Regions from separate parts of the Streptomyces sp. NPDC048002 genome, predicted to be linked through region 3. Evidence: riboswitches for the same ligand, from Rfam matches in the RefSeq annotation. Region 3 holds a riboswitch; each other region holds the start of a gene.

What was found. Region 3 has a riboswitch for cyclic di-AMP ahead of AB0E07_RS03455 (transglycosylase family protein). Riboswitches for the same ligand answer to the same signal wherever they lie in the genome.
Positions count from the first base shown of each region.
Region 1: linked by a shared signal. The riboswitch ahead of AB0E07_RS34395 (transglycosylase SLT domain-containing protein) and the one ahead of AB0E07_RS03455 (transglycosylase family protein) in region 3 are both predicted to bind cyclic di-AMP.
Region 2: linked by a shared signal. The riboswitch ahead of AB0E07_RS15925 (LysM peptidoglycan-binding domain-containing M23 family metallopeptidase) and the one ahead of AB0E07_RS03455 (transglycosylase family protein) in region 3 are both predicted to bind cyclic di-AMP.
Region 4: linked by a shared signal. The riboswitch ahead of AB0E07_RS20015 (M23 family metallopeptidase) and the one ahead of AB0E07_RS03455 (transglycosylase family protein) in region 3 are both predicted to bind cyclic di-AMP.

Region 1 covers NZ_JBEZNL010000045.1:13,695-20,836, reverse strand. Annotated here, with positions in the region: gene AB0E07_RS34400 (HAD family hydrolase) at 1-664, shown strand, start outside; gene AB0E07_RS34395 (transglycosylase SLT domain-containing protein) at 665-1,135, opposite strand; cyclic di-AMP (ydaO/yuaA leader) riboswitch at 1,141-1,324, opposite strand; gene AB0E07_RS34390 (polyprenyl synthetase family protein) at 1,881-2,891, shown strand; gene AB0E07_RS34385 (DUF2092 domain-containing protein) at 3,168-4,355, shown strand; gene AB0E07_RS34380 (ABC transporter ATP-binding protein) at 4,412-5,392, shown strand; gene AB0E07_RS34375 (ABC transporter permease) at 5,379-6,251, shown strand; gene AB0E07_RS34370 (NAD(P)H-dependent oxidoreductase) at 6,256-6,837, opposite strand; gene AB0E07_RS34365 (tetratricopeptide repeat protein) at 7,057-7,142, shown strand, end outside.
Region 2 covers NZ_JBEZNL010000010.1:137,392-144,533, reverse strand. Annotated here, with positions in the region: gene AB0E07_RS15945 (MBL fold metallo-hydrolase) at 1-70, opposite strand, end outside; gene AB0E07_RS15940 (Glu/Leu/Phe/Val dehydrogenase dimerization domain-containing protein) at 222-1,400, shown strand; gene AB0E07_RS15935 (TetR family transcriptional regulator C-terminal domain-containing protein) at 1,464-2,084, shown strand; gene AB0E07_RS15930 (SGNH/GDSL hydrolase family protein) at 2,122-2,907, opposite strand; gene AB0E07_RS15925 (LysM peptidoglycan-binding domain-containing M23 family metallopeptidase) at 3,191-4,186, opposite strand; cyclic di-AMP (ydaO/yuaA leader) riboswitch at 4,191-4,350, opposite strand; gene AB0E07_RS15920 (tyrosine-protein phosphatase) at 4,841-5,626, shown strand; gene AB0E07_RS15915 (DUF6126 family protein) at 5,639-5,761, opposite strand; gene AB0E07_RS15910 (XRE family transcriptional regulator) at 5,758-6,363, opposite strand; gene AB0E07_RS15905 (aspartate aminotransferase family protein) at 6,425-7,142, opposite strand, start outside.
Region 3 covers NZ_JBEZNL010000002.1:93,664-100,805, forward strand. Annotated here, with positions in the region: gene AB0E07_RS03445 (septum formation initiator family protein) at 1-385, opposite strand, end outside; gene eno (phosphopyruvate hydratase) at 496-1,791, opposite strand; gene AB0E07_RS03455 (transglycosylase family protein) at 2,088-2,795, opposite strand; cyclic di-AMP (ydaO/yuaA leader) riboswitch at 2,800-2,980, opposite strand; gene AB0E07_RS03460 (transglycosylase family protein) at 3,177-4,193, opposite strand; gene AB0E07_RS03465 (cytochrome P450) at 4,365-5,786, opposite strand; gene AB0E07_RS03470 (nucleoside triphosphate pyrophosphohydrolase) at 6,072-7,058, opposite strand.
Region 4 covers NZ_JBEZNL010000015.1:42,019-49,160, forward strand. Annotated here, with positions in the region: gene AB0E07_RS20000 (GNAT family N-acetyltransferase) at 1-2,318, opposite strand, end outside; gene AB0E07_RS20005 (HPr family phosphocarrier protein) at 2,496-2,777, shown strand; gene AB0E07_RS20010 (GntR family transcriptional regulator) at 2,915-3,610, opposite strand; gene AB0E07_RS20015 (M23 family metallopeptidase) at 3,799-4,563, opposite strand; cyclic di-AMP (ydaO/yuaA leader) riboswitch at 4,576-4,736, opposite strand; gene AB0E07_RS20020 (pitrilysin family protein) at 4,951-6,339, opposite strand; gene AB0E07_RS20025 (pitrilysin family protein) at 6,336-7,142, opposite strand, start outside.

The DNA.
Region 1 (7,142 bases), on a different contig from region 3:
TCCCCGGGTCCGGCCGCTCCTGGAGGACCTGGGCCGCGGGGGGCTCGCGGTGTGCGGGCAGGGCGCGCAGGTGTACGACGCCGGCGCGGACCGACTGCTGTGGTCCGTCACCCTGGACCGGGAGCTGGCGGAGACCGCGCTCGGCAAGATCGAGGCCGAGGTGGGTCAGGTCTACGCCGCGGTCGACCAGGACGGCGTCGACGGGCTGACGCTGATCGAGCCCGGCTATCTGATGCCGCACCCCACCCTGCCCGCGGTGCGGGTCGGGCGCCGCGACGATCTGTGGTGCGAGCCGATCAGCAAGGTGCTGCTGCGCCATCCGGAGCTGTCCGACGACGAGTTGGCGGCGACGGCGCGCACGGTGGTGGGCTCGCTGGCCACGGTCACCATGTCGGGACCCGGGACCGTCGAGCTTCAGCCGTGCGGCATCACCAAGGCGACGGGCCTGGCGCTGGCCGCCGACCATCTGGGCCTCGGCCCGGAGCGGACCATCGCCTTCGGCGACATGCCCAACGACATCCCGATGTTCGACTGGGCGGCCCACGGGGTGGCGATGGCCAACGCCCACCCCGAACTCAAGGCGGTGGCGGACGAGGTCACCACGTCGAACGAGGACGACGGCATCGCCGTCGTCCTCGAAAGACTCTTCCCGCGGGGCGTCTGATCAGTAGGCGCCGAAGACGTTGTCGATCGAGCCGTACCGCTGGGCCGCGTAGTTGCAGGCGGCGGTGATGTTGGCGACCGGGTCGTACGGGTCCCACGAGGTGCCGGCCACGTGGTAGGCCCGGAAGGTCGGGTCGATCACCTGGAGCAGGCCCTTGGACGGGGTGCCGGCGGCGGCGTTGGAGTCCCAGTTGTTGATCGCGTACTGGTTGCCCGAGGACTCCCGGATGACGTTGCGGTAGATCCCGTTGTAGGTGCCGGGGATCCCCTTCTCCGCCATGACCTGGAGGGAGGCGCGGATCCAGCCGTCGAGGGTGTTGGAGTACCCGAGCGAGGTGGCCGTGGTGACCGTCGGGGTGGCCGCGGAGGCGGTGGTGGAGCCGATGAGCGGGAGCGCCAGTACGGCGGCTCCGGTGCCGATGACGGCGAGCTTGCGGGCGATACGGGTGCGGCGCTGAGCGGCAGCAGGCATGACTGTGTTCCTCTCCGGCGCCTGCGAGGTGAGCTGTCGGGTTCGGGCGGGAGCTGCCCGGCCGCGCACCCCGAAGGACACGCGACTGCACCCCGAGCCGTTCCGGCGCGTCCGAGGACGTCCGGTCCGGCGGCTTACCTGTGGGTCCCCCGCTCCTGCCGTACGAAGAAAATTCGGTGGAATCGGGCGGCGGCAGGATTCGGCGTCCGCCCGACAGGCCGGGAACGTATGCGAGAGCGCATGTCCGAAACAAGTAGCGGATTCACATATCCAGGGTTTTGATCTTCATCGGGGGGTGTGGGGCAAATGATCGTTTGCTGTCGCCAAGGCTCAACTGGGAAGCGGGGGACGCATGTCGGCGTGATTCTGCGGACGGGCTGTGGGTGGATGTGCGTGAGTCAAGTCACGCGTGCGCGCAAGGAGTATCAAATCGGGCAATAGGCTCAATGGTGTTTTATCGCCGACTCGTTCGCAGGGCTGGAGGGCGTGCCGGAAGGTGTTCCGGAGGGTGCGCCGATCGGCCTCGATTCGAGGCGGACTCCACCGTGGCCGCGTAAGTCGGTCGATATCGGGTCTTATCGGGTGATCAAAAAACATGGACGCCATGATCCGATACCGCCCGTCGTGGACCGGCGGGCGGCATCGGTGATCGAAACCTGACCGGATACGCTGACTTGAGTGAAGGCAGCGACCTATCGACAAACCGCGTAATCGCCGGAAGACACCAGCAGACAGGAGACCCCTCGTGACCGTCGTCGGGCCGTTCGGGCTGAGCGTGCGGGACCAGGCTCTGGAAGCCGATGTCCAGGCCGGGATGGCGGCTGTCGAGGAGGGACTGCTCGAGGCCACCAAGAGCGAGGTCCCCTTCATCACCGAGGCCGCCCAGCATCTCGTGCGCGCGGGCGGGAAGCGGTTCCGGCCGCTGCTCGTGATGCTCGCCGCGCAGTTCGGCGACCCGTACGCGCCGGGGATCGTGCCGTCGGCCGTGGTGGTGGAGCTGACCCACCTGGCGACGCTCTACCACGACGACGTGATGGACGAGGCCGACGTCCGGCGCGGGGTGGACAGCGCGAACACCCGCTGGGGCAACTCCGTCGCCGTCCTCACCGGGGACTTCCTCTTCGCCCGCGCGTCGCACATCCTCGCCGACCTCGGCCCGGAGGCGGTCCGGGTGCAGGCCGAGGCGTTCGAGCGGCTGGTCACCGGCCAGATCCTGGAGACGGCGGGCCCGCAGGACGGCCGCGACCCCGTCAGCCACTACCTCGACGTGCTGGGCGGCAAGACGGGCTCCCTGGTGGCCGTGTCCTGCCGCTTCGGCGCGATGATGTCGGGGGCCGACGAGACGGTCGTGGACGTGCTCACCCAGTACGGCGAGCGGCTCGGGGTCGCCTTCCAGCTCGCCGACGACGTGCTGGACATCGCCTCCGACTCCCACGAGTCGGGGAAGACCCCGGGCACGGACCTGCGCGAGGGCATCGCGACCCTGCCGGTGCTGCGGCTGCGGGAGCGGGCGGAGCGGCTGGGCCTCGCCGAGGACATCGCGCTCTGCGAGCTGCTCGACTCCGACCTGACCGACGACACCCGCCACGCCGAGGCCCTCGCCGCGCTCCGGGCGCACCCGGCGCTGGAGCAGGCCCGCCGCGACACCGTGCGCTACGCGCAGGACGCGCGCGCCGCCCTGGCGCCGCTCCCCGAGTGCGACGCGAAGGCGTCCCTCATGGAGCTGTGCGACGCCGTGGTCCACCGGGCGGGCTGACCGCCCGGACCCCTCCGTACGTCCAGGGCCGGCCACCGGCCCTGAGAGGGCGGTGCCGCTCGCGACCCCTACGGGTCGGGGGAGGTGCCGCCCTCTCGTGTCATACCGCAGGTGTACACGGAGTTGAGTCCGGGGTCTGACGCTTCGTCGCCGCCGATTTGGTCAGATGGTGACTACGGAAAACACCACTCCTCACCGATTCGGGTGAGAATGGCGGCTACGGGCTGGACGCACGGGAGTTGGCAGGCCGCCGCCGACGACGGAGGTAAGGCACACATGGCACCGTACGGATCCGACGACAGCACGACCGGGGACGAGACCGACGACCTGCGATCGGGGCGGCGCAAGGCGGCGCGGTACGTCGTCCCCGTGGCGGTGGTGGGCGTGGCGGCGGCGACCATCGGCCTGGTCCCGGCGCTCGCCGACTCCGGCGACCCCGACCTGCCGGAGATCAGCGCGCAGCGGCTCATCGAGAAGATCGCCGCGTCCGACGTACAGCAGCTGTCCGGGACGGTGAAGATCAGCACCGATCTGGGGCTGCCCGACCTCGGCGGGCTCGGGGGCTCGCTGGCGTCCGGGGCGATGGACTCCGGGGACGGTTCGGCCGCCGACCCGTCGGCCAAGCTCACCGAGCTGGTCTCCGGTACGCACACGCTGCGCGTCGCCGCCGACGGCCCCGACCGGCAGAAGCTCTCGGTGCTGGAGAACGCCGCCGAGTACAGCCTGATCCACAACGGCAAGGACGTCTGGGGCTACGACAGCGCGTCCAACGAGGTCTTCCACGGCACCGCCGACGAGAGTGCCGAGCGCCAGAAGGAGGTCCCGGCCACGCCCAAGGACCTCACCGAGGAGGCCCTGAAGGCGGTCGACGACACCACGTCCGTCACCGTCGACGGCACCGCGCACGTCGCGGGACGGGACGCCTACCGCCTCGTCATCAAACCCAAGCAGTCCGGCACCACGGTCGGCCAGATCACCGTCGCCGTGGACGCCGGGACCGGGATGCCGCTGAAGTTCACGCTGACCCCGGCGAGCGGCGGCGCCGCCGTGGTGGACGCGGGCTTCACCCAGGTCAGCTTCGCCAAGCCGGCCGCCTCGACCTTCGACTTCAGCCCGCCCAAGGGCGCGAAGGTCACCGAGGAGGGCGAGTTCGAGGCCCCCGAGGAGAAGCATTCCAAGGCGCCCGAGCGGGCCCCGGAGAGCGAGCCGAAGGTCATCGGCGAGGGCTGGAACTCCATCGCCGTCCTGGACACCGGCGGTGAGGGCATCCCCTCCGGCTCCGAGGTCGGCGGCGACCTGGGCGGCTTCATGGACTCGCTCGGGGACAAGGTGAAGGGAGAGTTCGGCGAGGGCACGGTCTTCAAGACCCGCCTGGTCAACGCCCTCATCACCGAGGACGGAACGGTCTACGTCGGCGCGGTCACCAAGGACGCGCTGGTCAAGGCCGCCGACGCCGGGCAGTAGGGCGTCCATGACGGAATGGTGGCGAGGCACCGTGAAGGACGGGTAGTAAGGCACCCATGACAGAGACGTCCGCCGCGGAGCCGGCGCCCGAAGGGCCTCGCGCGGGTGACGGAGTGATCGTCACCCGCGCGCTCACCAAGCGCTACCGCGGCGGACAGCTCGCCGTCGACGGACTCGATCTGACCGTCCCGGCGGGCAGCGTCTTCGGCTTCCTGGGCCCCAACGGCTCCGGCAAGACCACCACGATCCGCATGCTGATGGGCCTGATCGAACCCACCTCCGGCACCGCCCGGGTGCTCGGCCGCCCCATGCCCCGCGCCACCCGGTCCGTCCTGCCGCACGTCGGCGCCCTGATCGAGGGCCCCGCGCTCTACGGCTTCCTCTCCGGCCGCGACAACCTCCTGCGCTACGACGCCGCCGACCCCACCGCCGACCCCCGCACCCGCGGCCGACGCGTGGCGGCGGCACTGGACCGGGTGGGCCTGACGGCCGCCGCGGGCAAGAAGGCCAAGGCGTACTCGCTCGGCATGAAGCAGCGCCTGGGGCTGGCCTCCGCCCTGCTCCAGCCGCGCCGGTTGCTGGTGCTGGACGAGCCGACCAACGGCCTCGACCCGCAGGGCATGCGCGAGATCCGCTCCCTGATACGCGAGTTGGCCTCCGACGGCACCACCGTCTTCCTCTCCTCGCACCTGCTCGACGAGATCGAGCAGGTGTGCACGCATGTGGCCGTGATGACCCAGGGCCGGCTCGTCACCCAGGGCGCGGTCGGCGAGCTGGCGGCCGGGATGCGCGGCCGGCTCTCCGTCACCACGCCCGACACCACCGACGCCGCCCGGATCCTGAAGGAACAGGGCGCCGCCGACGTCGTCGTCACCGAGGACCGGGTCACCGCAGAGCCCCCCGACCGCGATCCCGCGGAACTCAACGCGGCCCTGGTGACCGCGGGCGTCCGCGTCCGCGGTTTCGGCGTGGAGCGGGCATCGCTGGAGGACGCGTTCGTGGCACTGACCGGAGAGGGTTTCGATGTCGCACGCTGAACCGGTCCGTCCGGCAAGCCCGTTGTGGACGTTCGGCCTGCTGCGCAGCGAGCTGCGCACGACGCTGATCCGCTGGCGCACCCTCGCCCTGCTGGGGGTGCTGGCCGCCGTTCCGGTCCTGGTCGGCGTCGCCGTCCGGATCGAGACCGGGGACGGCGGATCGGTCGGCGGGGGAGGCGGCGGCGAAGGACCCGCGTTCATCGCGCAGATCACCAACAACGGCCTGTTCCTGGTGTTCACCGCCCTCGCCGCCACCCTGCCGTTCTTCCTGCCGATGGCCGTCGGGGTGGTCGCGGGCGACGCCGTCGCCGGCGAGGCCAACGCGGGCACCCTGCGCTACCTCCTGGTCGCCCCCGCCGGCCGCACCCGGCTGCTGCTCACCAAGTACACGACCACCATGGCCTTCTGTCTGCTGGCCACGCTGACGGTCGCGGTCTCGGCGCTGACGGTCGGCGCGCTGCTCTTCCCGCTGGGCGAGCTGACCACGATCTCCGGAACCCGGATCAGCTTCGCCGAGGGACTGGGCCGCGCCCTGCTGATCGCGCTGGTCGTCGCCGCCTCACTGACCGGGGTGGCGGCCCTCGGCCTCTTCGTGTCGACCCTGACCAACAGCGGCATCGCGGCGATGGCGACGACGGTGGGGCTGCTGATCACCGTCCAGATCCTCGACCAGATCCCCCAGCTGCACGCGATCCACCCGTACCTGTTCTCGCACTACTGGCTGTCCTTCGCCGACCTGATGCGCGAACCCGTCTACTGGGACGACCTGGTCAGGAACCTCGGTCTCCAGGCCCTGTACGCCGGGGTGTTCGGCACGGCGGCCTGGGCGCGGTTCATGGCGAAGGACATCACCGCCTGAGCCGTCAGCCCTCGTGCGGGAACCGCGCGAGGGGGGTCTCGCCCTGGAAGAACGTCTTGGCGCGGGCCAGCGCCTCCGTGTCCTTCAGTACGTCGCCGGGCTTGCTGCCGTTGCCGAGCAGCACCCCGCCGAAGCGCATCCCCAGGTAGGCGGCCGAGTTGTTGAGCGTGCCGACCAGCGGGTCGGCGACGGCCGGTTCGTGGTCGGCGAAGGCGGTGACGCCCCAGAGGGTGCGCCCGGCCATCGTCGCCTTGAAGTCCAGGCCGGGGGTGCGCAGCCAGCCGGACCAGTAGTCGAGGTAGCGCTTGGTGTGGGCTGAGACCGAGTACCAGTACAGCGGGGACGCGATCACGATGTCGGTGGCCGCGAGGGTGGCGTCCAGCAGCAGGGCCGTGTCGCCCTCCGTCGCGCGGACGTGGTCGCTGTCGTGGCGCAGGTCCACGAAGTCCGGCAGCGGGTGCGCGGCCAGCTCGACCCACTGCTGCTCGACGTCCGCGGGGAGCTGTTCGGCGGCGCGGCGGGCGAGCAGTTCGGTGTTGCCGTCGGGGCGGCTACTGCCGAGGACGAACAGGAAACGGCGGGTCATGGGTCCCCCAGGGATGCGATTGGTCGGCGTACGCGAACAAACTGCATCTGCATTATATGCGTACGCAAGCATTTGTCGAGTCACGGGGGGTGAGGTCCTGGAACGAGGCTGTGACGCGCCGGTGACGTGTGGGAGGGGGGCCGGCGGAGACACTCGACGTAGGTGTTGCCAGCGAGTGAGGAACCGATGACTCGACTCAGCCGTGCGGAGAATCGGGCGATGGGTGGGCAGGGGGGACGGGGACGACAGGACGGGATCGCGCATCCCGCCGCTGTCGAGGACCCCGTGGTTCCCGCCGCGCCCGC
Region 2 (7,142 bases), on a different contig from region 3:
TCGGGTCCGCACCGAAGGCCGCGGGCTCCAGCGTGCGGAGCACGGAGCTCAGGGAACGGGAACCGGTCACGGTACCTCCAGGTGGAGTCGTAGAGGCATCCCATTATGGTCGGCCCCTGCGACAACGACCGCCGCCGTTTTCCGGCCGAAGATCCGTTGAGCGGATTGACAGCGCCGGGAACCCGTCCCGATACTGAACGGCGATTCAGTAAGGAGCACCCATGACCGCCCCACTTCTGTCGTTGACCTGGACCGATGACATCACCGGCCGCCAGGGCTTCGTCGTGATCGACCGGCTGGTGCGCGGGGTGTGCAGCGGCGGTCTGCGAATGCGTCCGGGCTGCACGCTGGAGGAGGTCACCGGCCTCGCCCGCGGCATGTCCATGAAGGAAGCACTGCACTACGACCCGGACGGCCGCTACGTCCCGCTCGGTGGCGCCAAGGGCGGCATCGACTGCGACCCGCGCGATCCGGCGGCCTACGGCCTGCTGGTGCGCTACCTGAAGGCCGCACGCCCCTACGTCGAGGGCTTCTGGACCACCGGCGAGGACCTCGGGCTCAGCCAGGACCTGGTGGACCGGGCGGCCGCGGAGGCGGGCCTGGTGTCGTCGATCCAGGCCGTGTACCCCCTGCTCGACGACGAGGCCGCGGCCCGGCGCCGGCTGGCCGACGCCTTCGCCGTGGAGGTGGACGGCATCGGCCTCGACGAACTGGTCGGCGGCTGCGGAGTCGCGGAATCGGCGCTCACCGCCCTGGACCGGGCCGGGGTGCCGTACGCGGACACGCGGGTGGCCGTGCAGGGGTTCGGCACGATGGGCGGGGCCACGGCACGCTTCCTCGCCCGCGCGGGGCTGACCGTGGTGGCCGTCGCCGACCTCAAGGGCACCGTCGTCAACCCCGCCGGGCTGGACGTGGAGGCCCTGCTCGCCGCGCGGGACGCCCACGGCACCGTGGACCGCGGCGCGCTGCGCCCCGGGGACCGCGAGCTGCCCGGCGACGCCTGGCTGTCCACCGAGGCGGAGGTCCTGGTGCCCGCGGCCGTGTCGTACGCGATCGACACCACGAACCAGCGGCGGGTGACCGCCCGCTGGATCGTCGAGGCGGCCAACATGCCGGTGCTGCCGGAGGCCGAGGCGCTGCTGGCGGCGCGCGGCGTGACGGTGCTGCCGGACGTGGTGGTGAACTCCGGGACGAACGCCTGGTGGTGGTGGACGCTCTTCGGTGACATCGGGCCCGAGGCGGACGGGGCGTTCGCCCACACCCGCCGTTCGATGCGCGCCCTGACCGAGCTGATGCTCACCCGCGCCGAGGCCGACGGCACGACCCCGCGCGCGGCGGCCCACGCCATCGCCGCCGACCGGCATCCGGTGATCGCCGCGCGGTTCGGCCAGTACCGCTGACGGTGTCCCCGCCGGTCGGGGCGGCCCTGGGTGCTCGCGTACCGAGGGTCTAGGGTGTGCCGCGTGACGAGGGTGCGGTTGAGCGTGGCGGAGCGGCGCGAGGAGTTGCTGCGGGCCGCCGTGGGGCAGATCGAGGCGCGGGGCGTGGCGGCGGTCAGGATCGCCGACGTGGCCGCGGCGCTCGGGGTCAGCAACGCCCTGGTGCTCTACCACTTCTCCACCAAGGAGAAGCTGGTCGCGGCCGCCTTCGCGTACGCCGCCGAGGACGATCTGGCGCATCTGCGCAAGCTGCTGGGCCGCCGTACGACCGCGCTGCGCCGGCTGCGCACGGCGGTGCGCTGGTACGCGCCGACCGGGCAGGCCAAGGGCTGGCGGCTGTGGATCGAGGGCTGGGCGGCGGCCCTGCGCGAGCCCGCGCTCCGCGAGGTCACCCAGGCACTGGACAAGGAGTGGAAGGCCGCGCTGTCGGAGGTCATCGCCGAGGGCGTGGCCGCGGGCGAGTTCCACTGCCCCGACCCCGCCGCGTCGGCCCTGCGCCTGACGGCCCTCCTCGACGGGCTGGCCGTCCAGCTGACCTCCTACCAGGGCGCCCTCTCCCGAGCCCGCGCCCAGGAGTGGGCCGACGAGGCGCTCGCCGGCGAACTGGGCCTGAACCGCGAGGCGTTGACAGCGACGGCCCGCTGACCGGCAGCGGACCGCTCCCGACCGGAGCCCGGCCGCCTCAGACCGCCGTCCCGATGCGCATCTTGATGTCGTCCGGGGACAGCGCGCCCTTGGCCGTCACGTGGTCGCCCGAGGACTCGCCGCGCAGTCGGCGGCCGATCCACGGCACGAGGTACTCGCGCGCCCAGTGCACGTCGTCCCGCCGGACCGCCAGCGTGCCGCGCGGCGGGAGCAGCGGCCAGGGCTGGTCCGGGTCGGCCGGGACCTGGAGACCGAGCACCTGGCCGGCGCGGAGCGCCACACGCGTGTGCCCCTCCGCCGAGAGGTGGAGCCGGTCGCCGTCCCAGGCCCGCCGGTCCTGCACGGTCCGCAGGGACCACAGGTCCAGCACCGGGCAGCCGTACCGGTCGGCGACGGCCCGGACATGCAGGTTGTACGTGGCGATCTTGCCGCGCAGATGCTTGAGCACCGGCACGCCCCGGGTGTCGAAGCCGGTGGTGACCATGACCGTGCCGGCCACCTCGGTGAGCCGGGCCACGCCCCGCTCGAAGCGCTCGGCGACCTCGTCGGGGTCGGTGCCGGGCCGGATGATGTCGTTGCCGCCGGCGCAGAAGGAGACCAGGTCCGGGGCGAGTTCCAGGGCCCGCGGAAGCTGGTCGGCCACGATCTGGTCGAGCAGCTTGCCGCGCACGGCCAGGTTCGCGTAGCTGAAGTCGCCCTCGGGCCGACGGTCCGCGAGGAGTACCGCGAACCGGTCGGCCCAGCCGACGAACGCCCCGTCGGGCCCGGGGTCGCCCACCCCTTCGGTGAAGCTGTCCCCCAGCGCCACGTACGACCCGATCACTGCCCTGTCGTCACTCTTCGCATCGTCTGCCACATCGGCTCATGATTCACCTTCCAATGTGACCTACGCGACCGTAAGGAAGGGTTGACGGGCGGTGAGATAGGCCACTCGCAAAGGGTTGACCAAGCCCGGAATACGTCTCCGATCAGGGATGTTGAGGGCTCAGCCGACTTGCCGCGAGGCGGCGGTCAGCGGTGCGCGGGAACACCGAAGGCCGGACCCGGGGATCGGGGGTCCGGCCTTCGGCGGCGTGTCAGGCAGGTGGTCGTGCGCGGGGGCTCCGTCAGCCGACGGTGACGCCCTTCGCCCGCAGGTAGGCGACCGGGTCCACGTCCGAGCCGTAGTTCGGGGTGGTGCGGATCTCGAAGTGCAGGTGGGGGCCGGTCACGTTGCCGGTGGCACCGGAGAGGCCGACCTGCTGGCCCGCCGTCACCGTCTGACCGCTGGAGACGGACAGCGAGGACAGGTGGGCGTACTGCGCGTAGTGGCCGTCGGCGAGCTGGATGACGACCTGGTTGCCGTAGGCGCCGCCCCAGCCGGCCGAGACGACGGTGCCCGCGCCGACGGCCTTCAGGGAGGTGCCGGTCGGGATCACGAAGTCGACGCCGGTGTGGTAACCGCTGGACCACATGCTGCCCGCGACCTTGTACTGGGTGCCGACACCGGCACCGGAGACCGGCGCGGCGAAGCCCGAGGCGGAGGACTGCGCGGTCTGCGTGGCGGTGGTGGTGGACTCCGAGGAGTCGGCGGACTGCTCGGTCTGCGCGGACTGCGTGGCCTCGGAGGACTTCGCGGTGTCCGACGAGTCCGACTTCGCCGCGTCCGACGAGGACTTGGTGGACGGCTTGGCCGCGGACTTCCCGGCGTCGCCCGTCGCGGCGGCCTTGGCGCCGATCGACAGCTTCAGGCCGGGGTGGATCAGGGACGGGTCGGAGCCGACGGCCTCACGGTTGTCCTGGTACAGCTTCTCCCAGCCACCGCTGACGTTCTGCTCGTCGGCGATCTTCGAGAGATAGTCCCCGGAAACCACGGTGTAGGACTTGGTGGCGGTCTTGGCGGACTTCTTCGCCGCCTTCTTCTCGACCGACTTCTTCTCGACCGACTGAACCGACTGGACCGACTGAACGGCCTTTTCCGAAACCGACTGGGACGGAGCCGCGTGCGCGCCGGTGGCTCCCAGGAGCGGGAGGGCGAGCGCGGCGCCACCGGTTCCGGCGACGGCGATCGATCGGGTGAGACTCAGGGTCTTGGGACGACGGTGCTTACCCTTCGCGGGCATGGCGCATTCCTCTCCGGCGCCTGCGAGGTGAGCTGTCGGGTTCGGACTGGAGATGTCCGGCCGCGCGCTGGGCGCGACTTGACCCCGAGCCTGTTCCGGAGACCGGACCAGGCGGTGATGCCTGTGGGTCCCCCGCTCCTGCCGAGTACGGGTGAGTGTGCGGATTCCGGGCGGTGGCAGGATTCGGCGTCCGCTCGGATTGGTGGCGAACGTAAGCGACCAAGACGCAAACGGACAAGCAGAAGGTTCCGCCCGAAGGCGTCCTTCTTGATCCCTTGCGGGAATTCGCCGTCACTTTCCGTGCATTGGCCGGGCGCGGATTCCCGTAAATCCCCTTGAAAAGCATGCGCATTACGTGAACATGACGGGCGACGCACCGTCACGGTTATGACCCTGCTCACGTGACGTTGCTCCAGACTCCTTTATTCCGCAGCGAGTTGGAATGAAGACAGCAATTCGGACAGAACACCCAGACAGCCCTTAGCGGGGAGAACCGTTACATCACAGCAGGCTCACAAACTCGCTGGAAATCGCGGGACTTTCACCACTCTTAGTCCGTTTTGAGGCATTCCATGGTCGGCCGGACCGGATGTCGTATCGTCAGAGCGTGCCCGCCGGACACCGGAGTCGGCGGGACCGGTGGGAGGAGCCCAAGTGACGCAGCAGGTCCCGTCGACCGAGCCCGAGCTGGCCGGAGTTCGCAATTTCCGTGACGTGGGCGGGCTGCCCACCGTCGACGGACGGCGGGTACGGCACGGTGTGCTGTTCCGCAGCGGCCATCTCGCGCACGCGACCGCCCAGGACGCCGCGTTCCTGGCCGGGCTCGGGCTGCACACGATCTTCGACTTCCGCAACGCGGCGGACCAGAAGCTGGAGGGCCCCGACGTCGAGCTGGCGGGGGTCCGCAATGTGAACCTGCCGCTGAGCGACCCCGCGGACGGCGCGGAGTTCTGGAAGATGGTCCGCGACGGCGAGATCGAGCAGCTGCGGGAGATCCTGGACGACGGCAAGGCCGCGAACCGGATGATCGAGTCGTACCGCACGATCGTGAAGGAGCGCACCGCCGAGCACTCCCGGGTCCTGCACTCCCTCGCCGAGGACAGCGTCCCGGCCCTGATGCACTGCGCGGCGGGCAAGGACCGCGCCGGTCTGTCGGTGGCGGTCACCCTGCTCGCCGTGGGCGTGGAGCGCGAGGCGATCCTCGCCGACTACCTGGAGTCGAACGCCAAGCACCGCCGCTACAAGGTGCAGCGCAACAACGTGTACACGCCCGAGATCATGGAGCTGCTCAGCCCCCTGTTCGACGCCCGCGCCGAGTACCTGAACGCGGCCTTCGAGACCATCGAGGAGACCTGGGGCGACGTGGACTCCTACCTGGCACGCGGGCTGTCCGTCACCCCCGAGACCCGTGAACGCCTCCGCGACCGCCTGCTCGACTGAGCGGGCGCCCGTCTACTGCTTGGCGCCCAGTTCGAAGAGCAGGTAGATGAAGGCGGCGAAGACGTGTCCGACCGCGATGTAGATGAAAAGCCGGACCCACAGCGCGCGGGGGAACTTCTCCTCCATGTCCTTCATGGCATGACTCCAGGGTTCGGGCCCAGGCACAGGGCGGCCGTCGGGCTCTGCAGCAGGGTGTGGACGAAGAGCAGCTCGGCCCCGCCCCGGTCCGCGGCGATCCGGTGCGGGGTGAGCGAGTCGAAGTGGGCACTGTCGCCCGGGGCGAGCAGGTGCGCGGTGTCCCCGAGGCGCAGCCGGAGCCGCCCGGTGAGGACGTGGAGCCACTCCTCGCCGGGGTGGACCCGGACGATGTCGCCCTGGGAGCCGAAGGGGACGTGCAGCCTGAGGGCCTGCATACCCCGGCCGGGGGCGCCGGCCTGCCGGTAGGTCCAGCCGCCGGCCTCGGTCGGTTCCATGTCGGCGGCGCGCACCACGGCGTCCCGGTCGGCGACCGTCTCGCCGAGCAGCTCCGAGACCGTCGTACCGTAGACGCGGGCGAGCGCGAGCAGCATCGGCAGCGAGGGCTGGCGCAGTCCGGTCTCCAGCCGGGAGAGGTGGGCCGGTGACAGGCCGGCCGCCCGGGCGGCGGCCTCCAGGGTGAGGGCGGCCCGGTGGCGCAGGGCGCGCAGCTGGGGCGCCACCACGGGCAGGTCCTCCGGGCCGGTCTCGGGAGAGCTCATGCTCCCCATTCAGCCCGATCGTTGCCTCAGGGGCAAATTTCTTGCCTCTGAGGCAAATGGGCTACTGCCGGTTGGCGACGGCCTGCTTGACCAGGGTCTTTCCGAAGTCCCACATCAGTCCGCCGCCGCTGTGCGCGTCGTCCATCACCTCGGTGAAGGCGTCCAGGAAGCGGTCCACCTCGCGCTCACCGATGGTCAGCGGCGGGATGAGCTTGATCACTTCCAGGTGGTCGCCGGAGACCTGGGTGAGGATGCGGTGCCGCTGGAGCAGCGGCACGACGACCATCTGCGCGAACAGGCCCTTGCGGGCGGCCTGGAGCATGGTCCACCGGCCGCGCAGCTTCAGCGAGGAGGGCCGGCCGAACTCGACGCCGATCATCAGGCCCCGGCCGCGCACGTCGGCGAGCAGCTCGTACTTGCCGACCAGGGCCGCGAGCCGGGACCTCAGCAGCTCGCCCGTGGCGCGGGCGTTCGCGACGATCTGCTCGTCCTCCATGACCGCGAGCACGGCGAGCCCCGCCGCCATGGCCTGGGCGTTGGAGCCGAAGCTCGCCGAGTGGACGAGCACCCGGTCCATCGACGAGTAGACCTTCTTGAAGATCCAGTCCTTGCCGAGGGTGGCGCCGACCGGGACGTAGCCCCCGGAGAGCGCCTTGGCCACGCAGACCAGGTCCGGTTCGACGCCGTCCTCGTGCTGGTAGGCGTAGAAGTCCCCGGTCCGGCCGAGCCCGGTCTGCACCTCGTCGGCGATGAGCAGGGCCTTGTGCCGGTGGAGCAGT
Region 3 (7,142 bases):
TCGCCGCGTCCGGATCCACCACGACGAACCCGGTCTCCCCCGGCATCACATAGTGCAGCCGGTCCCTGATCCGCTGCTCGGCGTACGCGTCGTCCTGCCAGCGTGCCTTGAGGTCCCGCAGCTCCTCCACCCGCTCCCGCGCCTGCCGCTTCTGGCGTTCCAGATCGGCGATCTCGGCGCGCTGGGCGACGTACTGCCTTATCGGGTAGGCGAGCGCCACGACCAGGGAGCAGACGACGAGGGCCAGCAGGGCGGCACGGCCGGTGAGGCGGGAACGGCGGGCCTGGCGCCGGGTCTGCGAACGGTAGACGCGGGCCGCCGTCTGCTCGCCGAGCAGACGGATCCTGGTCGTGGTGGAGAAGCGGTCCCGGTCCTTGACGGCCATCTCTCACTCCCGTTCACACACGCGCGTACGTCCCCGCACACGGTACGGGACCGGGTACGGGGACGTACGTACGACTGGCTAGGCCTTCAGCAGCTCAGCCCTTGCCGTGCTTACTGGTTCGCGGAGCGAAACCGCGGGAACGCCGAGCGGCCGGCGTACACCGCGGCGTCGTCGAGGATCTCCTCGATGCGCAGCAGCTGGTTGTACTTGGCGACGCGGTCCGAGCGGGCCGGGGCGCCGGTCTTGATCTGACCGCAGTTCACCGCGACGGCGAGGTCGGCGATGGTGACGTCCTCGGTCTCGCCGGAGCGGTGGGACATCATGCACTTGAAGCCGTTGCGCTGGGCCATCTCGACGGCGTCCAGGGTCTCGGTCAGCGAGCCGATCTGGTTGACCTTGACGAGCAGCGCGTTGGCGGAGCCCTCCTCGATACCGCGGGCGAGGCGCTCGGGGTTGGTGACGAAGAGGTCGTCGCCGACGATCTGGACCTTGTCGCCCAGCTGGTCGGTGATGATCTTCCAGCCGGCCCAGTCGTCCTCGAACAGCGGGTCCTCGATGGAGACGAGCGGGTACGCCTCGACGAGCTCGGCGTAGTACTCCGTCATCTCGGCGGCGGAGCGCTCCTTGCCCTCGAAGGTGTAGACGCCGTCCTTGTAGAACTCGGAGGCGGCGACGTCGAGGGCGAGGGCGATCTGCTCGCCGGGGGTGTAACCGGCCTCCTTGATGGCCTCGATGATGAGGTCCAGGGCGGCGCGGTTGGACTCCAGGTTCGGGGCGAAGCCGCCCTCGTCGCCGAGGCCGGTGGACAGGCCCTTGGTCTTCAGCACCTTCTTGAGGGTGTGGTAGACCTCGGCGCCCCAGCGCAGGGCCTCGGAGAAGGACTCCGCGCCGATCGGGGCGATCATGAACTCCTGGATGTCCACGTTGGAGTCGGCGTGCGAGCCGCCGTTCAGGATGTTCATCATCGGCACCGGCAGCAGGTGCGCGTTGGGGCCGCCCAGGTAGCGGAAGAGCGGCAGGTCGCTGGCCTCGGAGGCGGCGTGGGCGACGGCGAGCGAGACGCCGAGGATGGCGTTGGCGCCGAGCGAGCCCTTGTTGTCGGTGGCGTCCAGGTCGAACATGGCCTGGTCGATCAGGCGCTGCTCGGTGGCGTCGTAGCCGACCAGCTCCGGGCCGATCTGCTCGATGACCGCGAGGACGGCTTTCTCGACACCCTTGCCGAGGTAGCGGTTCGGGTCACCGTCGCGCAGCTCGATGGCCTCGAAGGCACCGGTGGAGGCGCCGGACGGAACGGCGGCACGACCCGTGCTGCCGTCGTCGAGGCCGACCTCGACCTCGACGGTGGGGTTGCCTCGCGAGTCGAGGATTTCCCGGGCTACGACGACGTCGATGGACGGCACGAGCATCTCCTTCATGGGATGTGACGCTGGAAGTGCGGGGCACGTGAGCCTTGCGACTAGAGCCTAACCGCCCCGGGGACGTAGGCCAGCCGACCGACCGTCCCGTGGACAAGGACAGACGGTACCCATTGTTTCCCGCCGGAACAAAGGGGCGGTGAACGACGGGAAAAGAAAAACCCCGCCCCGGTGCGTACGGGGGAACACGCACCGGGGCGGGGAGCCCGTGGGGACGGGGGGTGGTCCGCACGGGGCCCCCAGTATGGAGGCCGCCGATAGGAGGACCCTGTGATTCGGCTACGGGATCACTTGAGGTGCAGCTGCTGACCGGGGTAGATCAGGTCGGCGTCCTCGACGATGTCCTTGTTCAGCTTGAAGAGCTTGGCCCAGCCGCCCTTGACGTCGTTCTCCTCGGCGATGGTGCTGAGGGTGTCGCCCTTGACGACCTTGTACTCGCCGTCACCCTTCTTGACCTTCTTGCCGGTCGGGGTGGTGACGGTCTTCTGGGTCTTCTTGGCGGCCGGACGCTCGGTCGAGCGCGAGGCGGTCTGCTGCTCGGTGGAGCGCGTGGCGGTCTCGGTGGAGCCGCCGGTGGAGTTCTCGGTGGAGTTCTCGGTGGTGGTGGAGCCGCCGTCGTACGCGGCGCTCGACAGGCCGACACCGCAGCTCGGCCAGGCACCCTTGCCCTGACCGGCGAGAACCTTCTCGGCGATCTCGATCTGCTGCGCCTTGCTCGCCTGGTCGGCGGTGGAGGCGTACTGCGTGCCGCCGTACGCGGCCCAGGTGGACGCGGAGAACTGGAGGCCGCCGTAGTAGCCGTTGCCCGTGTTGATGGACCAGTTGCCGCCGGACTCGCACTGGGCGACGGCGTCCCACTCGGAGGCGGTGGCGGCGGAGGCGTTGCCGGCCACCATGAGCGGGGCGGCGACGGCCGCGCCGGTCACACCGGCGATGGCGATGGCGCGAGTGGCCTTGGACGGACGACGGTGCTTGCCCTTGCCGGAAAACAGCATGGATCGATCCCCTCACCGACGCCTGCGAGGTGAGCTGTCGGGTTCGGGCCGGTTGAGTTGCCCGGCCGCGCGGCCTGTCGGTCGCACGGCTCCACCCCAAGCCGGATCCGGTGTCGAGTCACCTCAACCGCCGGTCCCGGCGCTTACCTTGGGTCCCCCGCTCCTGCCTACGGCGCATGATGCGACGACTGTTCCCGTACGGCCACCGGCAGGATTCGGCGTGCGGCAGTCGGGGCCCGCTGCTGCGAGCGGTCACGACCGTAGGCAGGCGATCCGCGGAATTTCAAAGACGATCAGGGCTTCTGAGACTCATCCCACACTTTCACCAAAGCGGACATTCGGCGCGAAGTGTGACGCGAACTGCCCCTGCTTTTCGACCGGTTAGTCCCGTACTTCGAGGGTCTGACCGGGAGTGATGCGGCTGGGGTCGGGACCGATGGCCGACTCGTTGGCCGCGTACAGCCCGCGCCATCCGCCGTCGAGGTCAAGGGAGTCGGCGATGCTCGCCAGGGTGTCGCCGGCCCGGACGACATACGTATCGTCCGCCCCGCGCTCGTCCGCGGGCTGGCCCCGATGGCGGCCGGCCCCGGTGTCGACGAGAGCGGAATCGCCCCCGACCCAGAGGATGCTGTCCGAATTGTCCAGCCCGGATATTCCTGTGAACAGGCTGTCGACCTCGCGCGAGGGGTCACTCTGGGAGGAGTCCGACGAACCGGACGAGCCGGGCGCGCCCTTCGACTTCCCGGACTCGGAAGCCCGCGCCGACTCGGTGGACTTGTCCGCCTTTGACGGCTTCTCCGACGTGGCCGAATCCGACGCCTCGTCCGACGCCTCGTCCGACGCCCCCGGGGTGGCGGACGCCTCGGAACCGGAATCGTCGCTGCCGGAGTCGGAGGGCGACTCGGAGGCGCCACCGCCGATGGCGTCCAGCAGACCGGACGAACTGGACGAGTTGGATGATTCGGAGGAGTCGGATGAATTGCCGTCCTCTTCCAGGCCCGTGTCGATTCCGACCGAACCGGACTCCGCGTCAAGGCCGGAGAGCGGACCGCAGGTCGGCCAGGCGGCCAGCCCCTGGTCGGCGAGGATGCGCTCGGCGACGGCTATCTGCTGGGAGCGGCTGGCCCGGTCCGGGCTGGCCGCGTACGCCTTGCCCCCGTACTCCTCCCAGTTCTCCTGGGTGACCTGGAGGCCGCCGTAGTAGCCGTTGCCGCTGTCCTCGCTCCAGGAGCCGCCGCTCTCGCACTCCGCGACCCTGTCCCAGGTGGTTCCCTCCGCCGCGCTGGCGCCCGTGGCGCCGAGCAGCGGGATGGCGATGGCGGAGCCGGTCACCCCGGCCGCGACGATGAGTGCCGGAGCCTGGCGGGGGCGACGGTGTCGACCGTTCCCGGAGAGCATGCGAGAGCCTTTCGCAGAACAGCAGGGACCGGCGCGGTACTCGTGGGGGCGAGGCGCCGCGCTGACGAGTGAACGTATAGGCAGACGATCACTTGTCACAAGTCGATGCCGCACAGATCACGTGAAGATCACAGACTTGAGGGTGTGTCACATTGACCGGGGTGCGACCGGTCAGTCGCGGGGCGTGAACTCGACCGGCAAAGTGCGTAGTCCGCGCATGATGAGGCCGCCGCGCCAGCGCAGGTCGGCCGGTTCGGCGCCGAGCCGGAGGTCGGGCAGCCGGGTGAGGAGGGTGGCCAGCGCGGTCTGGCCCTCCAGCCGGGCCAGCGGGGCGCCCAGGCAGTAGTGGATGCCGTGGCCGTACCCGAGGTGCTGGTTGTCGCGGCGGGAGAGGTCGAGGGTGTCCGGGTCCGCGAACCGCGCCGGGTCCCGGTCCGCGGCGGCGAGCACCACCAGCACCGGGTCGCCCGCGGCGATCTCCTGGCCGCCGAGGGCGAGCGGCCGGGTGGCGAAGCGCCAGGTGGCGAGCTCCACGGGGCCGTCGTAGCGCAGGAGTTCCTCCACGCCGGTTTCGAGCAGACCGGTCTCCCCCGCGGCGAGCGAGCGCTGGAGGCGGGCCCGCTGCTCGGGGTGGGTGAGCAGGGCGAAGGTGCCGTTGCCGATCAGGTTGACCGTGGTCTCGAAGCCCGCGAAGAGCAGGATGAAGGCCATCGCGGCGGCCTCGTTCTCGGTGAGGTGCTCCCCGTGGTCGGAGGCGCGGATCAGACCGGAGATCAGGTCCTCGCCGGGCACGGGCTCGGCGGGCAGGGCCTCGCGCTTGCGGTGGATCAGCTCGGCGAGGTAGCCGCGCATCTTCTTCACCGACCGGGCGACCCCGCCGCGGGGGCCGCCCTGGTGACGGATCATCATGCCGGCCCAGTCCCGGAAGTCGTCCTGGTCCTCGCGGGGGACGCCGAGCAGGTCGCAGATCGCGTGGATGGGCAGCGGGAAGGCGAACTCGTGGATGAGGTCCGCGCTGCCCTTCGCCGCGAACTCGTCGATCAGCCGATCGGTCAGTTCCTGCACCCGCGGGGCGAACTCGGCCACCCGGCGGGGCGTGAACGCCTTGCTGACCAAGCGCCGCAGCCGGGTGTGGTCCGGCGGGTCGATGTTGAGCAGATGCGTCATCAGCTCCGCCTTGCGCTCACCGGGGATACCGGTCTTGCCCTTGGCATGGGCGGGCTCGGCGTGGTGCTCGGGGTTCTTGCTGAGCCGCTGGTCGGCGAGGGCCTGCTTGGCGTCGTCGTACCGGGTGACCAACCACGCCTCCACCCCGCTGGGCAGCGTGGTCCGGTGCACCGGCGCGTGCTCCCGCAGCCAGGCGTAGGCGGGATACGGATCGGCGGCGAACTCCCAGGTGAAGAGGTCGGGGGCGGGGGCGGGAGCGGGAGCTTCGGCGGCGGGGGCGGGAGCTTCGGCGGCCGAAGGCGGTACGGGAGCGCCAACGGAGGGCGCCGCTACGGGACAGCCGGCGAAAGGCGGGGTGGAGGAGCCGACGGAGGGCTGCGCGGACGAGCCTGCGGAATGCGGTGCGGGGGTGGGGTGGTCGGTCACTCCTCGACGGTATCGGGCGGGGTGGCGGGGGTCGCTGCGGCGGGGGGCGGGTGCCGGGGCACCGCGGAGGCGGGCGCCGTCTAGGTGGAGGGGCGGGTGCCGGGGGCCATCGCTGAGGCCGGGTTCGCCTAGGTGGGGGGCGGGTGCCGGGAGCCACCGTGGAGGGGTGGACGTCTGGCGGTCCGGTGGCTGGGCGAGGGCGGCGCAGAGGCGGCCGGCGGGGGGCGTCGGTGGGGCGGCGGTGGGGGCGTCAGTGGGGCGGCGGTGGGGGCGTCAGTGGGGCGGCTAGCTCTTCAGGCCCTCCGCGGTCCGGACCGCGTCGCGGTAGGCGCGGCCCGCCGCGCGCAGGGCCGCCTCGGGGTCGACGCCCTCCGCCTCGGCGCGGACCGCGAGGGCGAGGAGGTCGTAGCCGATGCCCTCCGCCGCCGGCAGGGGTACGTCCAGGCCGGCGGTTCTGACGCGGGACGCCAGCTTCGAGGCGAGGGCGAGGCCCGGCTGGCCGAGGGGGATGCCGTCGGTCACCGACTCCCGCCGCTTCTCCTGCGCCTTGGTGCGCAGCCAGTGCTCCTTGACCTCCTCGGGGGTGGTGGCCGTCTCCTCGCCGAAGACATGCGGGTGGCGGTGGATCAGCTTGGCGACGATGGTGCCCGCGACATCGTCGACGGAGAAGGGCGCGTCGGGGTCCTCCTCGGCGATGCGCGCGTGGAACACGACCTGGAGCAGCACGTCACCCAGTTCCTCGCGCAGTTCGTCCCGGTCGCCCTCCTCGATCGCCTCGACGAGTTCGTACGCCTCCTCGATGCCGTACTTGGCCAGGCCCTTGTGGGTCTGCTGGGAGGACCAGGGGCACTCGACGCGGATGCGGTCCATGACCTGGACGAGGTCGAGCAGCCGGGCGCCCGGCAGGTCGTAGGAGGCGGGGAGCAGCTCCAGCTCGGGCATGTCGACCCGGCCTGAGCCGGCCAGCCGGGCGAGGCCGTCGGTGAGCGCCGGTTCGCCCTCGCCGGTCGCCACGACCACGACGGTGCGGCCGCCGGCGCAGGTGTCGACCAGCTCCTGGGCGGTCGGGGCCGCCTCGGCCACCCGTATCCCCGCCTCCCGCAGATACGGCAGCTGCGGGTGGGCGCCGTCCGCGCACAGCACGCTGTCGGCGGCGTGCAGGGCCTGCCAGGCGGGCCAGGACAGCAGACCGGGTGCCACCCGGTGGCTGGTGGTGAGCAGGACGATCCGGCCGGTGGCGGACGGGGCGGCTTCGGGGCTGGTGGTGTTCACGGTTCGAAGCTAACGCACGGCGCCGACGGGCCGACCGAGTTGTCCACAGCCCGGGGCGCGCGGTGTGATCGTAGGACCGCACAC
Region 4 (7,142 bases), on a different contig from region 3:
GCGGCCCGTTCGTCGATGTCGTCGTACTCGGGCACCTTCCCCGGCTCGGCGGCCTCCCGCCGCCACTGGGCGTAGTTCACGGCCTCGGCCAGGGCCCGTACGGCCCGCTCGGCGGCGGGATAGGCGGGGATGAGCCGCACCTCGGTCCCGCCGTCCTTGCCGCCGCCCGCGCCGCCGTCCTTGCCGCCCGCGCCGCCGCCGGGGGCGTCCTTACGACTCGCGGCGTCCACCGGACCGCGTCCGGCCGGTCCGGCCGCCGGGTCGTCGGCCACCGGTCCGGCCGTGAAGGCTCCGGGAGCCGGCCCTGTCGCGGCGCCGGCTGCCGGTCCGTCGGCCGGGTCGCGGGCGGTCGTGCCGCCCGGGGTGGCACGGGTGGGCGCAGCCCCGTCGGCGCCGGACAACGCGTCCGCCCCCGCGGCGCCGGCCCTCGGCCCGGTGCTCGCGGCGGCGGACAGCGCCTCCGCCAGCCCGCCCAGCTCCACGTGCACCACCAGCACCGGCTTGCCCGGCGCCTGTGCCACCGCCGACCTGAGCGCCTCCGCCAGCACCGCGTCCCCGGCCGCGGTCTCCCCCGCCGCCTGCTCCCCGATCGCCGGGATCGCGGTCACCACGACGGAGTCGCACGTGTCGTCGGCCAGGGCGCGCGCGAGCGCCGCCCGGAAGTCCTCCGCGCTCGCCGCCGTCGTCAGGTCCAGCGGCGGCAGCGGCCGCAGCCCCTCGGAGAGACAGGCGTCGTAGGTCAGCAGGCCGAGCGACTCGGAGTTGCCGAGGATCGCCACCCGCGGCCCGCCCGGCAGCGGCTGGCGCGCGAGCAGCAGCCCCGCGTCGACGAGTTCGGTGATCGTGTCCACCCGGATCACCCCGGCCTGCCGCAGCAGGGCCGACACGGTGGCGTGCGGCAGCCGTGTCGCCCGTACGGCGTGTCCCTGGGGCGCCGCCCCGCCGTGCCGTGCGCCCTGGACCACCACGAGCGGCTTCGCCGCCGCCGTCCGCCGGGCCAGCCGGGTGAACTTGCGCGGGTTGCCGATGGACTCCAGGTACATCAGGGCCACGTCGGTGTGCGGATCGTCGTACCAGTACTGGAGGACGTCGTTGCCGGAGACGTCGGCGCGGTTTCCGGAGGAGACGAAGGTGGAGACGCCGGTGACGCCGGTGACCCCGCCGCCGCGCCGGTGCAGCCGGGACAGCAGCGCGATGCCGATGGCCCCGGACTGGGCGAACAGCCCTATCCGGCCCGGCCTCGGCATCTCGGGCGCGAGGGAGGCGTTGAGACGGACGTCCGCCGAGGTGTTGATGACACCGAAGGCGTTGGGCCCGATGATGCGCATGCCGTACGCGCGCGCGTGCCGGACGAGTTCGCGCTGGCGTTCCTTGCCCTCGGGGCCGCTCTCGGCGTAACCGGCGGAGACCACGACCAGCCCCTGGACGCCGTGCTCGCCGCACTCGGTGACGACCTGGGGGACCTGTTCGGCCGGTACGGCCACCACCGCGAGGTCGACATGGCCGTCGATGTCGCGCACCGAGCGGTACGCGGGGACCCCGGCGAGTTCCTTCAGATCCTCGGGGAACGCCTGGTTCACGGCGTACAGCGGCCCCCGGTAGCCGCCCTCCCTGATGTTGTCCAGGACGCCGCGGCCCACCCCGCCGGGCGTCCGTCCGGCGCCGACGACGGCCACCGAGCCGGGGACCAGCAGCCGTTGGACGGACCGCCCCTCGGCGCGCTGTTCGCGCGCGTACTGCACGGCGAGCGAGCGGTCCGTGGGCTCCAGGTCGAACTCCAGGCGGACGACGCCGTCCTCGAAGCTGCGCTTCTGGGTGTACCCGGCGTCCGTGAACACCTTGATCATCTTGGTGTTGGCGGGCAGCACCTCGGCCGCGAACCGGCGGATCCCGCGCTCCCGCGCGACGGCGGCGATGTGCTCCAGCAGCGCGGAGGCGACCCCGCGCCCCTGGTGGGCGTCCTGGACCAGGAAGGCGACCTCGGCCTCGTCGGCGGGCGCGGAGGCGGGCCGGCCACCGGGGCCGATCCGGTCGTAGCGCACGGTGGCGATGAACTCGCCCCCGATGGTGGCCGCGAGTCCCACCCGGTCCACGAAGTCGTGGTGGGTGAAGCGGTGGACGTCCTTGGCGGACAGCCGCGGGTAGGGGGCGAAGAACCGGTAGTACTTCGACTCGTCCGAGACCTGTTCGTAGAAGCTGACCAGGCGTTCGGCGTCATCGACGGAGATGGGGCGGACGCGCGCGGTGCCGCCGTCGCGCAGCACCACGTCGGCTTCCCAGTGGGCGGGGTACTCGTGCCGGTCCGACGCGCTCTGCATGGGCCCCAGACTACGGCTCGCGTCCGGCAGCGGCGCGGGGCAGTCTGTGGAGGACGGGTGTCGAACCGGGGCCGCGGGTCGACGACCGGAGGGAACGGGCCACCGGTCCGTTCCGGGCACGCTCCACGTTGTGGAACACTGGTCTAGACAACCTGAGAACCTGAAGGGCAGCATCACATGGCTGAGCGCCGCGTCAACGTCGGCTGGGCCGAGGGCCTCCACGCCCGCCCCGCCTCCATCTTCGTCCGAGCCGCCACGGCCACAGGCGTCCCGGTGACGATCGCCAAGGCGGGCGGCAACCCCGTCAACGCGGCCTCCATGCTGGCCGTACTGGGCCTGGGCGCCCAGGGCGGCGAGGAGATCGTGCTCGCCTCCGACGCCGAGGGCGCGGACGCCGCCCTCGACCGTCTGGCGAAGGTCGTCGCCGAGGGGCTCGAGGAACTCCCCGAGACCGTCTGAGGCCATACCGGTCGCGGTACTCGCCGCTTCCCCGAAGGGCTCGTCCGAATTACCGGGCGGGCCCTTCGAATTTCCCGTTCGAGGGCAGCGAAAATAATCCCCCGCGAATTACCCGCTCTTTGTATACGGCGTGCATGTTAATGACGCAGGCTCGGCATGTTTACGGGATGTTGCGAATTCCTCACACGGTCCGGGCGCTCCCCCGTCGAGGGGAACCGCAGCCGGTGCGTGCCGCTGGAGCGCTCGGCGTGCACGGCCGTGATCGCCCGCGCGCGCTCGCTGTCGCCGCGCGCCACGGCGTCCACGATCGCCCCGTGCTCGGCCCAGGCGTCCACCGGCCCGGCCGACGCCTCCACCGAGTACATCCAGGCGATCTTGTGCCGCAGCTGGGTCAGCATCGAGGTCAGCGCAGGGCTGCCGGAGGCCTGGGCGAGCGTCTCGTGGAACCAGCCCCCCAGGGAGCGCAGATCCTCGCTGTTGCCCCTCCTGGCCCGCTCCTGACCGAGCCGCACCAGGCCGCGCAGCACCTTCAGATGGGCCTCCGTGCGCCGCTGGGCGGCCCGCGCGGCCCCGAGCGGCTCCAGCAGGGTGCGCATCTCCAGCAGGTCGGCGGCCTCCTGCTCGGTCGGCTCCGCGACGCACGCGCCCGCGTGCCGCCGGGTCACCACGAAGCCCTCCGCCTCCAGCGTGCGCAGGGCCTCCCGGACGGGGACGCGCGAGACGCCGTAGCGGCGTGCGAGCAGTTCCTCGGTGAGCCGGCTGCCGCGCTCGTAGACACCGGCGACGATGTCGTCCCGGATCGCCGTGCATACCGAGTGCGCCGGAACACGCATGACCGACCTCCGCTTTAATCCCCGTGAAACGTCGACGACTGACGTGTGTTCAGTGACTCTATTGCAATGAGCCGGAATTTCCGAAGGGGGGTCCGATTTCATGGATATTTTTTGGACAGTGATGTCCCTGAAACGCCGAAAACCCCGGCTCGGTGAGCCGGGGTCACGGGAAGCGGTGGCGGGGTCGCTCAGACGTTCACGCCGTGCGAGCGCAGATAGGCGACCGGGTCGATGTCCGAGCCGTACTCCATGGTCGTACGGGCCTCGAAGTGCAGGTGCGCCCCGGTGACGTTGCCGGTGGAGCCGGAGAGGCCGATCTGCTGGCCGGGGGTGACGGACTGGCCGACCGAGACACCGATGGACGACAGGTGCCCGTACTGGGTGTACGTGCCGTCGTGCATCTTGATGACGATCTGGTTGCCGTACCCCCCGCCCCAGCCGGCCTCGACGACGGTGCCCACGCCGACCGAGCGGACGGAGGTGCCGCCGGCGGCGTGGAAGTCGACGCCGGTGTGGCTGCCGGAGGACCAGACCGCGCCGCCGGCCTTGTAGCCGGTGGAGACGTAGGAGCCGGAGATCGGGGAGACGAAGGTGTTCAGGCGCTTGCGCTCGGCCGCGCGGGCGGCGCGCTCCTTGGCGGCCCGGGCCTCCTTGGCCGCCTCGGCGGCCCGCTCGCGCGCGGCCTCCTCGGCCTTCTGCCTGGCTTCCGCCTCCACGGCCGCCTGCTGCTGGGCGTCGGCCTGGGCGTCGATCTGCTCGGCGACCGAGTCGCCGATGGTGATCACGGGAGTGAGGCCGGTCTGTTCGGCGGCCGGCTCGGCGGCGAGCGCCGGAGCGGCGAGGGAGCCGACGACGCCGGTGGTGGCGAGCGCCGCCACTCCCGCCGCACGGACGGTGGTGCGCTGCATCCGGCCGGGACGACGGTGCTTCCCGGTGGCGCGGGTGAACGCCATCAAGTAGGTGGTCCTTTCCTTCCCTCTCGCCTACCGGGTTAGCTGACGGGTTCGGAGCAGGAAGGTCTCCTACGGACCCCCTCGCCTGCGCGCGGGCGTCCGATTCACCCCAGGGACTGTGGGTCCCCGGCTCCCCTGGCTCGCGCCGTACGGGGACTCGGCGATGGCTGTCCGGTGCCGCGGTCGCGGCGCACTGCCTGACGGACAGCCCGGACGACGCTAAACGGGACAACTTTCAATCCTCAAACGGATCAGGGCTTTTGTAGCGCATGCCACAGGCCAGACAGGCAGCCTCTCCCCCAATTCGGACATAAAGGGGCCCTGGTGGCGCTTTCGTCACCAGGGCCCCACGCGCGCGTTGCCGCGCCTTCACATCCGAGGGTGCCCCTACTCGGCCGTCACGACGGTGACTTCACCGATGCCGAGTTCCTCGACGGGCTTGCGGATCTGGGCCGCGTCGCCGACCAGGACGGTCACCAGACGGTCCACCGGGAAGGCGTTGACGACGGCCGCGGTGGCCTCCACCGTGCCCGTCTCGGCGAGCCGACGGTACAGCGTGGCCTGGAAGTCGTCGGGCAGGTGCTGCTCGACCTGGTCGGCCAGGGTGTTCGCCACGGAAGCGGCCGTCTCGAACTTCAGCGGCGCCACGCCGACGAGGTTCTGCACCGCGACATCGCGCTCGGCGTCGGTGAGCCCGCCCTCGGCGAGGGTGCGCAACACCGCCCACAGGTCCTGGAGGGCGGGACCGGTGTTGGGCGTGTCGACGGAGCCGCTGATGGCGAGCATCGAGGCGCCGGTGCCGTCCGGGGCGGAGCGCAGCACCTGCCCGAAGGCGCGCACGCCGTAGGTGTAGCCCTTCTCCTCGCGCAGGACGCGGTCGAGGCGGGAGGTGAGGGTGCCGCCCAGGCAGTACGTGCCGAGCACCTGCGCCGGCCACACCCGGTCGTGCCGGTCGGGTCCGACACGGCCGATCAGCAGCTGCGTCTGGACGGCGCCGGGGCGGTCCACGATGACGACGCGGCCGGTGTCGTCGGCGGTGACCGGGGGCACCGGGCGCGGCTCGGCGGAGGAACCCGTCCAGGAGCCGAGGGTCTCGGCGAGCAGCGCGTCGAGGTCGGTGCCGGTGAGGTCGCCGACGACCACCGCGGTGGCCGTGGCGGGGCGGACGTGCCGCTCGTAGAAGGCGCGGACGGCCGCCGAGTCGATGGCCTCGACGGTCTCCTCGGTGCCCTGACGCGGGCGGGACATGCGCGCGGTCGCCGGGAACAGCTGCCGGGACAGCTCCTTGGCGGCGCGCCGGGAGGGGTTGGCCAGCTCGTGCGGGATCTCGTCGAGGCGGTTGCGCACCAGCCGTTCGACCTCGCTGTCGGCGAACGCCGGTGCCCTGAGGGCGTCGGAGAGCAGGCCGAGCGCCTTGGGCAGCCGGGAGACCGGCACTTCGAGGGAGAGGCGCACACCGGGGTGGTCGGCGTGCGCGTCGAGGGTGGCGCCGCAGCGCTCCAGCTCGGCGGCGAACTCCTCGGCCGTGTGCTTGTCGGTGCCCTCGGAGAAGGCGCGCGCCATGATCGTGGCGACGCCGTCCAGACCGGCCGGCTCGGCCTCCAGGGGGGCGTCCAGCAGCACCTCGACGGCGACGACCTGCTGGCCGGGGCGGTGGCAGCGCAGGATGGTCAGACCGTTGTCGAGGGTGCCGCGGGTGGGCGCCGGGAAGGCCCAGACCTTCGGCTCTCCCGCCTGGGGTTGGGGGTGGAAGTCCATGGGGGCGAGCTCGGTCACTTGGCCGTCTCCTCGTTGTCGTCGGCTGCTTCCACGGTGGCCGCGGACTCGACGTCCTCGGCGTCGGCGTCCGGCACGGTGTCGGTGGGGACGGTCGGCTCGTAGACGAGCACCGCGCGGTTGTCGGGGCGCAGGCGGGCCTGGGCGACCTGCTTGACCTCCTCCGCCGTCACCTCCAGTACGCGCGTGACAGCGGTGAGGGCGAGCTGCGGGTCGCCGAACAGGACGGCGTAGCGGCACAGTTCGTCGGCGCGGCCCGCGACGGTGCCGAGCCGGTCCAGCCACTCGCGCTCCAACTGGGCCTGGGCGCGCTCCATTTCCTCCGCCGTGGGGCCCTCCTCGGCGAACCGGGCCAGCTCCTCGTCGATCGCGGCCTCGATGACGGGGACCTCGACATCGCCGGAGGTCTTCACGTCCAGCCAGCCCAGCGAGGGCGCCCCGGCCAGCCGCAGCAGGCCGAATCCGGCGGCCACCGCCGTACGGTCGCGGCGCACCAGCCGGTTGTAGAGGCGGGAGGACTCGCCGCCGCCGAGGACGGTCAGGGCGAGGTCGGCCGCGTCGCACTCGCGCGTGCCGTCGTGCGGGAGGCGGTAGGCGCCCATCAGGGCGCGCGCCGGGACCTCCTCCTCGACGACCTCGCGCAGCTGCTCGCCCATGATCTCCGGCAGCGAGCCGTCGCGCGGGGCGGGCTTGCCGTCGTGGGCCGGGATGGAGCCGAAGTACCGCTCCACCCAGGCGAGGGTCTGCTCGGGGTCGATGTCGCCGACGACCGACAGCACGGCGTTGTTCGGGGCGTAGTAGGT